3 regions of the Rhizobium sp. YJ-22 genome follow, and region 1 is predicted to be linked to each of the others. Evidence: riboswitches for the same ligand, from Rfam matches in the RefSeq annotation. Region 1 holds a riboswitch; each other region holds the start of a gene.
What was found. Region 1 has a riboswitch for cobalamin ahead of P7F60_RS15565 (aromatic ring-hydroxylating dioxygenase subunit alpha). Riboswitches for the same ligand answer to the same signal wherever they lie in the genome.
Positions count from the first base shown of each region.

Region 2: another riboswitch for cobalamin. It lies ahead of nrdH (glutaredoxin-like protein NrdH); the one in region 1 lies ahead of P7F60_RS15565 (aromatic ring-hydroxylating dioxygenase subunit alpha).
Region 3: another riboswitch for cobalamin. It lies ahead of P7F60_RS23880 (hypothetical protein); the one in region 1 lies ahead of P7F60_RS15565 (aromatic ring-hydroxylating dioxygenase subunit alpha).

Region 1 covers NZ_JARRIR010000006.1:124,204-128,356, reverse strand. The annotation lists gene P7F60_RS15575 (hypothetical protein) at 1-67, shown strand, start outside; gene P7F60_RS15570 (hybrid-cluster NAD(P)-dependent oxidoreductase) at 126-1,211, opposite strand; gene P7F60_RS15565 (aromatic ring-hydroxylating dioxygenase subunit alpha) at 1,213-2,457, opposite strand; cobalamin riboswitch at 2,559-2,762, opposite strand; gene P7F60_RS15560 (cation transporter) at 2,857-3,780, opposite strand; gene P7F60_RS15555 (cysteine hydrolase family protein) at 3,860-4,153, opposite strand, start outside.
Region 2 covers NZ_JARRIR010000012.1:71,212-75,364, forward strand. The annotation lists gene nrdE (class 1b ribonucleoside-diphosphate reductase subunit alpha) at 1-1,357, opposite strand, end outside; gene nrdI (class Ib ribonucleoside-diphosphate reductase assembly flavoprotein NrdI) at 1,345-1,737, opposite strand; gene nrdH (glutaredoxin-like protein NrdH) at 1,748-1,969, opposite strand; cobalamin riboswitch at 2,198-2,403, opposite strand; gene metE (5-methyltetrahydropteroyltriglutamate--homocysteine S-methyltransferase) at 2,590-4,153, opposite strand, start outside.
Region 3 covers NZ_JARRIR010000012.1:64,628-68,780, forward strand. The annotation lists gene P7F60_RS23865 (TonB-dependent siderophore receptor) at 1-94, opposite strand, end outside; gene P7F60_RS23870 (AraC family transcriptional regulator) at 282-1,148, shown strand; gene P7F60_RS23875 (hypothetical protein) at 1,210-2,244, opposite strand; gene P7F60_RS23880 (hypothetical protein) at 2,241-2,636, opposite strand; cobalamin riboswitch at 2,794-2,997, opposite strand; gene fdhA (formaldehyde dehydrogenase, glutathione-independent) at 3,098-4,153, opposite strand, start outside.

The sequences.
Region 1 (4,153 bases):
GTTCCAGCAGGTCACCGCCGGCTCGCTGCAACCGGCCATGCGCCGCCAGCGCCGTATCCGCCACTGAAACGCGAAAGGGCTCCCGGCTTGGCGGCCGGAAGCCCTTGTTTCGAGAGGACGTGGTTTCAGGCCTCGATCTCGATTTCGCCCTTAGGGCGGGAGCAGCAGGCGAGGATATAGCCCTCGTCGATTTCCTCGTCGAGGATGCCGCCATTGTGTTCCATCTCGACGTCGCCAGCGAGTTTCATCACCTTGCATGTGCCGCACAGCCCGGATTCGCAGGCCGCGCCGATGCGCACGCCGCTGGCGCGCGCCGCCTGCAGCACGGTGTGGCCGGGCTCGCACAGGCCGGTCTTGCCGGACATCGTAAAGATGACCTTGGTTGCTTTCGCGCCGTCGGAGTGATCGGCGACCACCACCGGCAGTTCCGGCGCACGCGGCTGGAAGGCCTCTTCATGATAATTCGCCATGTCGAAACCGGCACCCGACAGGGTGTCGCGCACCGTCGCCATAAACGGCTCCGGCCCGCAGCAGAACACGGTGCGCTCCAGGAAATCATGGGCGAGCAGGGCGATCTTGGCCTTGTCGATGCGGCCGCGCAAACCGGCCCAGAGCTGGCCGCGGCCGATCTCCTCGATGATGAAGCCGAGCGTGAAATTCGCCATCTCGCGGGCGCGCGCCTCCAACTCCCAGCGGAAGATGATGTCGTCGGGCGAGCGGGCGCAATGGATGAAGGTGATGTCGCTATCCGGTGTGCGGTCGCTCATGTCACGCGTCATCGACATCATCGGGGTGATGCCGGAGCCGGCCGAGATGAACAGGTATTTCCGGCCGGGATGCCTGGCATAGGAAAAATCCCCGAGCGGACCGATCGCCTTGAGCCGCATGCCGGGGCGCAGGTTGTCGAACATCCAGCGCGTGCCGATCGAGCCCGCCTGCGCCTTGACGGTGACCGCCACCGTATAAGGCCGCGACGGGCTCGACGACAGTGTATAGGTGCGCATCACCGGCTCCGGGGTCGCGGGAATTTCCAGCGTCACGAACTGGCCGGGCAGATAGCGGAACCAGTGGCCGGGATTATCCGGCCGAAAGGTGAAGGTCATCACGTCGGGGGCTTCCGGCGTGACGGCGACGCATTCGAGGCGATGCTCCCGGTCGGACCACGGACGCATCTCGTCGACATGGCGATAGGCGGGCGAGGCGGCGCTCATCTCAGGCCACCGCCGACAGCGGCATCGGTTCGCCCTTGAGGCGGCCGGTCATGAAATTCGCATACCATTCGACGAACTGCATGACGCCGCCCTCGTGCTCGACCGAATAAGGGCCGGGCTCATAGACGGGCGAGCGGATGCCGAAGGCATTTTCCTCGACAATGGCCCGGTCCTGGTCGTTGGTCATGTTCCAGACATGCGTCAGTTCTTCGACATCGTAGTCGACGCCCTCGACCGCATCCTTGTTGACCAGCCAGGTGGTGGTGACGGCCGTTTCCTCCGGCCCGAGCGGCAGCACGCGGAAGGATATCGCATGGTCGATCAGGATGTGGTTCCAGGTCGTCGGATAATGGAACAGCAGCAGCGTCCCGATCTGCGAGGTGGCGACATCGGGCGAAAGCGGCTTGCGCACCGCCGGCTGGCCGGTCATCGTGTAGCTTTCGGCGCCCTGGATCAGCGGCATGCGGGCGACGCGGAACTGGCCGGAGGGATCCATGCGGAATTCACTGGGCAAGCCGGCCGCCTCGCAATGCTGCCAGTGTTCGACGATGACCGGATCGTCCTTTGCGCCCTGCACGCCGGTCGCGGTCGGCGCTTCCGGATAGGTGCGGCAGAGTTCGGGATGGTTGCCGGCACAGTGATAACATTCGCGGTTATTTTCCCAGACCAGCTTCCAGTTGCCCTTCTCGATGATCGTGGTGCGATGCGCGACCTTGGCCTCGGAGAGCCGGTGCGGCTTCATATAGGGCTCGATCGAGGCGCGCATGGGCGCGAAATCGGCGGGCTCGGCGGCGAGGCAGATGAAGATGTAACCGGCGACGGTCTCGCAGGGCACCGGCTTCATGCCGAAATCCGCCTTGTCGAATTCGGCCCCCATCTGGCGGGCGAAGACCAGCGAGCCGTCGAGATCGTAGGTCCACTGGTGATAGGGGCAGACGAGCTTGGCGGCGGCGCCGCGCTCCTGCGTGCAAACGCGGTGGCCGCGATGGCGGCAGGTGTTGTGGAAGGCGCGGATGACGCCGTCGCGGCCGCGCACGACAACGAGCGGATAATCGCCGATCTGGGCGGTGAAGTAATTGCCGGCGCGGGGGATTTCGCAATCATGGCCGATGAACAGCCAGTCGCGATACCAGATTTCCTCCATGTCGACCCGGAAATAGTCTGGGTCGATGTAGAAGGGTTGCTGCAGGCTGAAGCCGTCCCTGCGGGCCTGAAGCTGGCGAAGCATGTCACCACGAACGTTCATTCTCATTATCCCTTTGATGGGATTGGGGAGAGATGCGTCGCGCGCAGGCCAGCGCGGCTCTTCCGCGATGGTCCCGTCGCCCGATCGCCCACCGCAATCAGTCGTTTCGTTCCATCCCAGGCTGGTTTCCGGGCTCCGGAGCCGTCCTTTCGGACTTCGTCGACGCCTTCCCGGAATAATCCAGTGGCCTGTTGTCGACGGTTTGGCTCCGCTACCGTTGCGGGGGCAGCGCCGGACTTTGACCGGCTTCCCAATTATCCGCATCGCAATCCGCGCGATGCAGCACCAAGGATGGACTTACACTAGGAGAAACCTCTGTTTCGCGGCTCTTGACCTGCGACATTCCTGCGGCGCAAACGGAACATTGTGGCGTTGATGAAACAGGCGGTGTCAGGGGGTTCAGTCGGCCCATTCGGGATCGGTGGTGAAGACGATGGTCAGCCAGCGATCCGGGCCTTCGTCGCCCAGCGCCTCGCCGATCTCGTCTCGCAGCGCGTCCCATTCTTCCAGGCGCTTGGCCGGCCAGTCGCGGGGGACGATGAAGAACAGCTCGATCTGCTTGCCGCGCCCGACGCGGGCGACATAGGAGCGATAGGAAAGAAAGCCGAATCGGGAGACGACGTCGCTCGCCACGGCATCGACATGGCTCTTCAACTCGGCCGGCGTGACCAGCAGGATATCGGCCAGCGCCTGCTTGACGTTGGCGAGCGGTGCGGGAACGATGAACAGGCAGATGGCGGCGAGCACGGCCGGGTCGATATAGGGCGCGGTCCAGGCGAAGCGCGTGCCCTCGACGCCGTAGCCGATCAGGAATGCGATCAGCAGCGCCGAGGTCAGCGCTGCCGACATCATCCAGGCCTTGGCGTCGAGTGCGATGAAATTGGAGCGGATCGTCCGGTTCGCCCGCTGCGCGAACACCGCCATGCCGCAGGCGACCGACATCGTCACCAGCGTGAAGGCGATGGCCGGACCGAATTCCACCGGCCGTCCGCCGGTCAGCAGGCTGTCGACGGCATTGATGAAGGCATAGATCGCCGCTCCCATCAACAGCGTGCCATTGAGACCGAGCACCATCGGCTCCAGATGCCAGAAGCCCATGGTGAAGCGTTCGATCAGCCGCCCCTTGACGGGCGGCACCGTTGCCGAACTGGCGATCAGCCGCGAGACCAGCAGTGCCAGCACGGTCATGAAGGCATCGGTCAGCGAATAGAAACCGTCGAAAACAATGGCGAAGGAGCCGGAAACGAGGCCGATAACGATGCCGAAGACCGCGAGCAGGACGGTGGCGACGATGGAGAATTTCAGGACGAATTGCTCGGTCATGCGGGGTCCGGCAGGCGTTTTCCGTTCGATCGGCGCGACTGTCGCAGATCCCTGCGGAAAACGCCATCGCCGCCGCCCGTCAGGCGCTGCCCTGGAGATAGTCGTCCGTGGAGACGAGATTGGCGTATCCGAAGGCCAGCGCCGACATGAAGGCGGCGTGGACATCGGCGGCGGCAACGATCCTGCCGCCGAATTCGAGATCGCGGGTGGCGACCGCATCGTGAACGACGGTCGCCGGATAGCCGTAGTCGACGGCAGCACGGGTGACGGCGTCGATACACATATGGCTCATCGCGCCGGCGATGGCGACGTCGCTGACGCCGTTGGCATCGAGGACGTCCTTGAGGCCGGTGCCCTGGAAGGCATTGATCGC
Region 2 (4,153 bases), on a different contig from region 1:
CGGCGGAGTCCATGGCGGCGGCGATGTTCAGCGAGCCGAGATTGCAGGAGATGTCCTTGCCCATCTTCGCATAGGAGAGATCGTCGTTGAAGGCGCTGGCTTCGCTGACCTGCAGGATCTCCGAGCAGAGATTGCTCATGGTGATGCGACCGGCGACCGGGTTTGCCCGGTTCACCGTGTCCTCGAACATGATGTAGGGATAGCCGCTCTCGAACTGGATCTCGGCGATGATCTGGAAGAAATCGCGCGCCTTGATCTTCTTCTTGCGGATACGGGCATCCTCGACCATCTCGCGGTATTTCTCGGTCACCGAGATCTCGGTGAAGGGCACGCCGTAGACGCGCTCGACGTCATGCGGCGAGAACAGGTACATGTCCTCGTTGTTCTTCGCCAGTTCGAAAGTGATGTCAGGGATGACGACGCCGAGCGACAGCGTCTTGATGCGGATCTTTTCATCCGCATTCTCGCGCTTGGTGTCGAGGAAACGCATGATGTCCGGGTGATGGGCATGCAGATAGACCGCGCCCGCGCCCTGGCGCGCCCCGAGCTGGTTGGCATAGGAGAAGCTATCCTCCAAGAGCTTCATCACCGGAATGACGCCGGAGGACTGGTTTTCGATCTGTTTGATCGGCGCGCCCATCTCGCGCAGATTGGTCAACGACAGCGCCACGCCTCCACCGCGCTTGGAAAGCTGCAGCGCCGAATTGATCGAGCGGCCGATGCTTTCCATATTGTCCTCGACGCGCAGCAGGAAGCAGGAAACCAGTTCGCCCCGCTGCTTCTTGCCGGCATTGAGGAAGGTGGGGGTGGCCGGCTGGAAGCGACCGGACAGCATCTCGTCGACGAGATCGCAGGCCAGCGCCTCCTGCCCGCGCGCCAGCGTCAGCGCCACCATGCACACCCGGTCCTCGTACCGCTCCAGATAGCGCTGCCCGTCGAAGGTCTTCAGCGTGTAGGAGGTGTAATATTTAAAGGCGCCGAGGAAGGTGGGGAAACGGAATTTCCGCTCATAGGCGCGGTCGAAGAGGTCGCGCACGAAATTGAAGGAATACTGGTCGAGCACTTCCTGTTCGTAATAGCCCTCGGTCACCAGATAATCGAGCTTTTCCCGCAGGTTATGGAAAAAAACGGTGTTCTGGTTGACGTGCTGGAGGAAATACTGCTTGGCCGCCATCCGGTCCTTGTCGAGCTGGATCCGCCCCTGCTCGTCATAGAGGTTCAGCATGGCGTTCAGCGCGTGATAGTCCAGCGCCGTGATTTCCGGGGCCTTTGCCGGCTTGTCGCCCGCGGCATGGGGAAAAGCGTGGAGCGGCTTTTCACCCGCATCCCGCGCCACCGAAGAGGTCATCGTGTCCAAAACCGTTCCAATCCGTTGATGACGTTGGCGACATCTTCCGCAGTGCCCAGAAGCTCGAAGCGATAGAGATAGGGCACGCCGCATTTGGCGGAGATGACGTCGCCGGCGCGCCCGAAGGTCGCGCCGAAATTGCTGTTGCCCGCGGCGATCACGCCGCGAAGGTTGCCGCGGTTTTCCGCATCGTTGAGGAAGCGGATCACCTGTTTGGGAACGGCGCCTTTGCCGCCCTCGCCGCCATAGGTCGGCACGACGAGCACGAAGGGCGCCTTGGCCCTCAGCGTCTCGTCACGCAGCGGAATACGGGCCGCCGCCAGCCCGAGCTTTTCCACGAAGCGATGGGTGTTTTCCGACCGGCTGGAGAAATAGACGAGGTCGCCCATCGCTTGCGTCTCAGGCGAGGCCGCCGATCATGTCGGGGCGATAGCCCGCCCAATGGCGCTCGCCGGCGATGACCACCGGAACCTGGCGATAACCGAGCCCCTGCACCAGCGCGAAGGCATCCGCATCTTCGGAGACGTCGACGACCGTGTAGTCGAGGCCCTGGCGATCGAGGGCGCGGGTGGTGGCGGTGCATTGGACGCAGGCCGGCTTGGAGTAGACGGTGATGGACATGGATTTTCCTCGTGAATGGACGTGAAGGATCATTCGGCCGCCGCGGGACGGCCGGGAAAAAAGCAGAGATGGGACGGTCACGCCGAAACGGCGTCGAAAGCGCTAGAGGCGCGAAAACGGAAAATTCGACATGGACTTCACCCCGAAGCTGCGCATGACAGGGCTGTCGGGGAAGGCGCCGGCGGCATCATGCCGCGACGGAACGCATTCCTGCCGGGCACCCCGCCGGTGGATATCAACATCCAAGGCAGGTCTCCTGGCTTGCGGGTCGAAGCCCTCGCTCCGCCTTCCCGGGCAAGCCCAGTGGCATGAAGGAACGAACGCTCTCCGCTCACAGTTGCGGGGGCAGCTCCGGCTTGGGCAAAGCCCGACCGGATTCCCGTCTTAGCCTTCGATCCTCTCGAATCGAAGGAACCTTGAACACTAGATATAGTAGGCGATCTTAAAGTTCCGTCAATGGGTGGCGTGTTCCCTGCAAAAAGAAAGAGGCGGAAAGCATGAAAACTGTGGATAGCGGCGCCAGTCGGAGCGGGTTATGCACAGATACACCGCTGCGCGATGCGCACAAAAAGATGCGGCCCGGATTTTCACCCGGGCCGCATCGTTCACGTCTTGCAGCGTTACCGGGCGGCGTTGCGTAGTTCCCGGGCAGCGGCGACCATGTTGACCAGCGCCGGCCGGACCTCTTCCCATTTGCGGGTCTTGAGGCCGCAATCCGGGTTGATCCAGATCTGCCGGTCCTGCAGCCGCTGTCGTGCCAGCGACAGGAGATCGGTCATTTCCGCGATCTCCGGCACGCGCGGCGAATGGATGTCGTAGACACCGGGGCCGATCTCGTTCGGATAGGCGTAAGTGCGGAAGGCGTCGAGCAGCTCCATCTTCGAGCGCGAGGTCTCGATGGAGATGACGTCGGCATCCATGGCCGCAATCGCTGCGATGATGTCGTTGAACTCCGAATAGCACATGTGGGTGTGAATCTGCGTGCGGTCGGCGATGCCGCTGGAGCACAGGCGGAAGCATTCAACCGCCCAGTCAAGATAATGCTGCCAATCCCTGTGACGCAGCGGCAAGCCTTCGCGCAACGCCGCCTCGTCGATCTGGATCATGCGGGCGCCGGCCTTTTCAAGATCGACGACCTCGTCGCGGATGGCGAGCGCGATCTGCCGGCACGTCTCGCTGCGCGCGATATCGTCGCGCACGAACGACCAGTTGAGGATGGTGACCGGCCCGGTCAGCATGCCCTTCATCGGCTTGTCGGTCAGCGATTGCGCATACTCCCACCAGCGCACCGTCATCGGATTGGGACGAGAGACGTCGCCGAAGATGATCGGCGGGCGGACATAGCGCGAGCCGTAGCTCTGTACCCAGGCATGCCGGGTGAAGGCGAAGCCGGAAAGCTGCTCGCCGAAGTACTGCACCATGTCGTTGCGCTCGAACTCGCCATGCACCAGCACGTCGAGGCCGATTTCCTCTTGCCAGCGCACGGCCGTTTCGGTTTCCGCCCGCAGGAATGCCTCGTAGTCCATGTAGCTCATCGCGCCCCTGGCATGCGCCGCGCGCGCCTTGCGCACCTCGCTGGTCTGCGGGAAGGAGCCGATGGTCGTCGTCGGGAACAGCGGCAGGCGGTTCGCTTCGGCCTGCACCTTTCGGCGATGCTCGAAGGCGCTGGCGCGCTCGCGCATGCCGGCATCGATGGCTGACAGCCGGCCCTGCACCAGCGGATCGGTGACCTTCGAAGAGGCGGCGCGGGCGGCGAGTGCCTTCGTGGACGCCGTCAGCGCTTCCAGCACGACGCTCTTGCCCTGCGCCAGGCCACGACCGAGGATCGAAAGCTCATCAAGCTTCTGCGTGGCGAAGGCCAGCCATGTCGCGAGATCGGCATCCAGCGCCGTCTCGAGCTCCAGGTCGATCGGCACATGCAGCAGCGAGCAGGAGGCGGCGATTTCGACGCGGTCGAGGCCGCGCGCCGATACGACGGGCTCCACCCGTTCGATGATGCCGGCAAGCCCCGCCCGCCAGATGTTGCGCCCGTCGATGACGCCGAGCGACAGCACCTGATCCGGGCGCGTCGCCTGAAGCACCGCCTCGATCTGCTGCGGCGCGCGGACGAGATCGACATGCAGGCCGGCGACCGGCAACGCCGCCATGGCGGCGAGATTGTCGTCGAGCGCGCCGAAGTAGGTG
Region 3 (4,153 bases), on a different contig from region 1:
GCTGCGCCTCCGCCGCATTCAGCGCGACAAGGCTCGCCGCCGCCAGCAATACGATACGGCACCGTCCGATCGACGGCGAAAAGATGCCCCACATTTTCCAACCCACATGCCAGAAAGGCCGGCATAAGCGCCGGCAATTAAAACTTGATTGACGCGATCAACTATATGATTAGCCTGTCCGGGCTGTCGACGGGAAAGACTTTCGCGTAAACGGCAAAAAACTACGCGCAGGCATCGCCGGCTTCCGTCGGGCGAGGCCCAGGGAGCGAACCTTGAACGTGATGACGAAACCGGAAATTCCCCAGCACCTGTTCGTCGGCGCCATGGAAGGCCCGCCGACCTGCACGCCCGACGAGGATCTCTATGACGTCTGGCCGAAATGCATCGTCATGGTGCTGTTGCAGGGCCAGCAGCATTTCATCATGGACGACGTGCACTTCCGCATCGATGCCGGCGATGCCGAGACTGCGGAACCGATCGTCTTCATGCTCAACATCGCGCGCGGCTGCAAGCTGCGCTTCGTCAACGAAAGCCAGACGCCGCTGCGCAAGGTGATGATCTCGGCGCCCCTGCCCTGGATCGAGCGGCTCATCCATTCGCAGCCGACCAGCATGCCGAAACTGCGCGCCTTCTTCTGCGCGCATCTCGCCGAATTCCGCTTCTGGCCGAGCCGGCATCTCATCCAGATCGCCGAGCAGATCCTCAACCCGCCGACCTCGATGGCCGGGGAACTCCTGACCCTGCACCGCAATTCCCTTGCCTTCGACATTCTCTGCCAGGCCTGCTCGGCGCTCGTCGGCTCGGAACAGGAAACCGCCCATCACCCGAGCGCGCTCAGCCGCCGCCAGAGCGAGAAGGTGCGCGACTATATCCTCGCCCATGTCTGCGAGGAACTGACGCTCGACCGCATCGCCGAGGCCGTCGGCATCGGCACCTCCTCGATCCAGCGCCATTTCAAGGAAAGCTTCGGCATCCCCATCTCCGATTTCATCCGCCGCGAACGACTGGAAACCGCCCGCGCCGCACTTGAGCGCGATGGCATTCCTATCGCCCAGGCGGCCTACCTCGCCGGCTACCGCAATCCCTCGAGCTTCACCACCGCTTTCAAGAAGGCCTATGGCGTCACTCCCAAGCACCGCCGGGCGTGAGGTCGGTCAGGCGGGACCGTTCGACGGACCCTGAAGCGCAGGAGGCGAATTAGGACAGCAATCAATGACCGGGGTTGTCGTCCTCGGCGGCGGCGGTGTCGGACGCCCTGTCGAAGGCGTCGCGCCAACGGGCGACGAGGCCGGCATAGATGCGGCTGCCGAAGCGTTCGGCGAGGCGATGCTGCTGACGCAAGGTCAGGCGCAGGGTCGCGCGGGCGAAGCGGTCGGCGGGCAGGGCGAACCCGGCCGGATCGGCTTCGCTTGCCAGCGCCTCCAGCACCGCCCTGCGCAGCGCGGGCAGATCGGCGCGGGCATAGCGGTCGAACAGCGCCTGGAACCGGGCGTGGTCGTCGATGTCGAAGGCGGTATCGGCGCCCATGCCATCCATCACCGGATTGGCCGGATGCAGGTAGCCGAGCGGCAACAGGCCTTCCGGGATCGGTGTGTTGGCGGAATGGGTGCGGCCGGATTTCAACAGTTGCGGCAGCAGATGCGTATGCGGGCCGGGCGGGGAGACGCCGCCGGTGTCCGGTCCGCCGATCATCTGGAACACCTCGACGCGGCCGACCTGGGTCAGCGCGACCCGGTGCGGATGCGCCTTGAGGATGGCGCCGGCGGCGGAATTGGCCGGATCGAACAGGCTGCGGCCGAGATTGGCGCGCAGGATCGCGAGAAGGTCTTCATCCCGGGTGCGGATGCAGAAATCGCATTGCGGCAGGCCGAGGCCCATGTCGAAGAGGATGGCCTTGCGGTCAACGGCGCGGATGGCGTCGGCATCGGGGCCCAGTTCGGTCAGCACGCTGCGCGCCTCGCGCGCGGCATCCCTTTCCGGCAGGCAAAGCGCGATGGCGTGGCTCCAGCGATGCGGCTTCGGGCTGAGCGTCTCATAGGCCACCGGCACGATACGCTCGATCGCCGCCGCATGAAGACGGATGGCGCCGCGCGCGCTGGCGCGCTCGAACAGGCCGGGCGAATCGACCTCCAGCGCCTCGTTCCGGTCCTGATGGAACTCGGCGATTGCCCCGAACGAGCCGAGGCTCCAACTCGCCCTCTCGTCCGCGAGGTAATCCCTCAGGATTTCACGAAACTCGCTCATGGCTTCTTCTCCTTACGCTTCGCGCGCGCGCCCTGCCCGGCCGGCGGCACGATCATCCTGGCCTCGCCGATCAGGGAATGGGTATTGAAAGGTGCCTTGCGGCCCGAGCAAGACCTGGACACGCCGGATGCCGCCGGCCCGCCGCCAGCGCCAAAATCGAGTTTGCCGCGACGCCGTCGATCGCCGGCAGCACATGACTGCCTTCGGCGCAGCGCATCCGCAGTTGCTCCAGGCGCGCCGGCGCGCATGATCCGTTCCAAGGAGAGCCGCCAGTTGGCGGCGATGATGATGTCGGGCGTGGCCGGCTGGTCGGCCTCCGGCCGTTTCCGGGCGAAACCCGGCCGGCGCAATGCGATTGCAAGCGGGAAGGTTCCCGCCACGAGCGTCTTCATCTTTCCCTCACGGCAGGACGAATCCTGCACGGCTTCCCACCGCGGGCGCGTATCGGAAAACGGAAAGCGACGCTTCCCCCCGCCGTCACGCGACCCGGCAACATTTCGACAATGTCACCGCTACGGACGGCCGCGCCCGGACACACCCCGTATCCTGGCATGGGTGACCGGGACAGGCAGGTCTCCTGACTTCCGCGTTATCGCTCTCCCCGCCTTCCCGCGCCGGGCGCAGTGGCATCATGGGGCAAGCTCTGCGGTTACAGTTGCGGGGGCAGTCGCGGCATCGGTCCCTGCTGGAGAGACCTCACCGCATTCCCTTTTCATCCGTCATATCGACGGAACCTGTTCCGTATCTCAAGACTATTTGACAATCGGCGGTGAGGTCAAGCATGACGCACAACCTCCCGCCGCAATGTGCCGCCGGCCGCAAGCGTCTTGCGGCCGGCGCTTGCAAGACAGGATCAGGCGGCCTTCAGCAGGTCGCCATGCGGGTCGAGGACGAACTTGGTCGCAGCACCCTGGTCGAAGCTTTCATAACCCTGCGCCGCATCCTCCAGCGAAATGATCCTGGCATTGACGATGTCGGCGATCGGCAGGCGGTCATGGAGGATCGCCTGCATGAGCTGCCGGTTGTATTTCAGAACCGGCGTCTGGCCGGTATGGAAGGATTGCGCCTTCGCCCAGCCGAGACCGAAGCGCAGCGACAGGCTGCCATGCCTGGCCGCATCGTCGACGGCGCCCGGATCCTCGGTGACGTAGAGACCGGGGATGCCGATCGAGCCGGCGGCCCGGGTGATCTCCATCATCTGGTTGAGCACGATGGCCGGCTGCTCGCCGCCGGCATGGCCGCGCGCCTCGAAGCCGACCGCGTCGATGGCGCTGTCGACCTCGTTGGTGCCGACGACCTCGGCGATCATGTCGCCCAGCCGGTCGCTCTTCGACAGATCGATCGGCTCGAAGCCGACATTCGCGGCATGGGCGAGGCGATCCGTGTTGAAATCGCCGATCATCACCACGGCGGCGCCGAGGATGCGCGCGGAGGCGGCCGCCGCCAGACCGACCGGCCCGGCGCCGGCGACATAGACGGTCGAACCAACCCCGACTCCGGCCTTGACCGCGCCGTGGAAGCCGGTCGGCAGGATGTCGGAGAGCATGGTGAGATCGCGGATCTTGGCCATGGCCTTGTCGCGATCGGGGAATTTCAAGAGGTTGAAATCGGCATAGGGAATGGTGACGTAGCGCGCCTGCCCGCCGATCCAGCCACCCATGTCGACATAACCATAGGCGCCGCCGGCGCGCGACGGGTTCACGGTCAGGCAGACGCCGGTATCCTGCGACTTGCAGCAGCGGCAGCGCCCGCAGGCGACGTTGAACGGCACCGAGACGATGTCGCCGATCTCCAGCATCTCGACGTCGATGCCCTTCTCGATGACCTCGCCGGTGATTTCGTGGCCAAGCACCAGGCCTGGCATCGCGGTGGTGCGGCCGCGTACCATATGCTGGTCGGAACCGCAGAT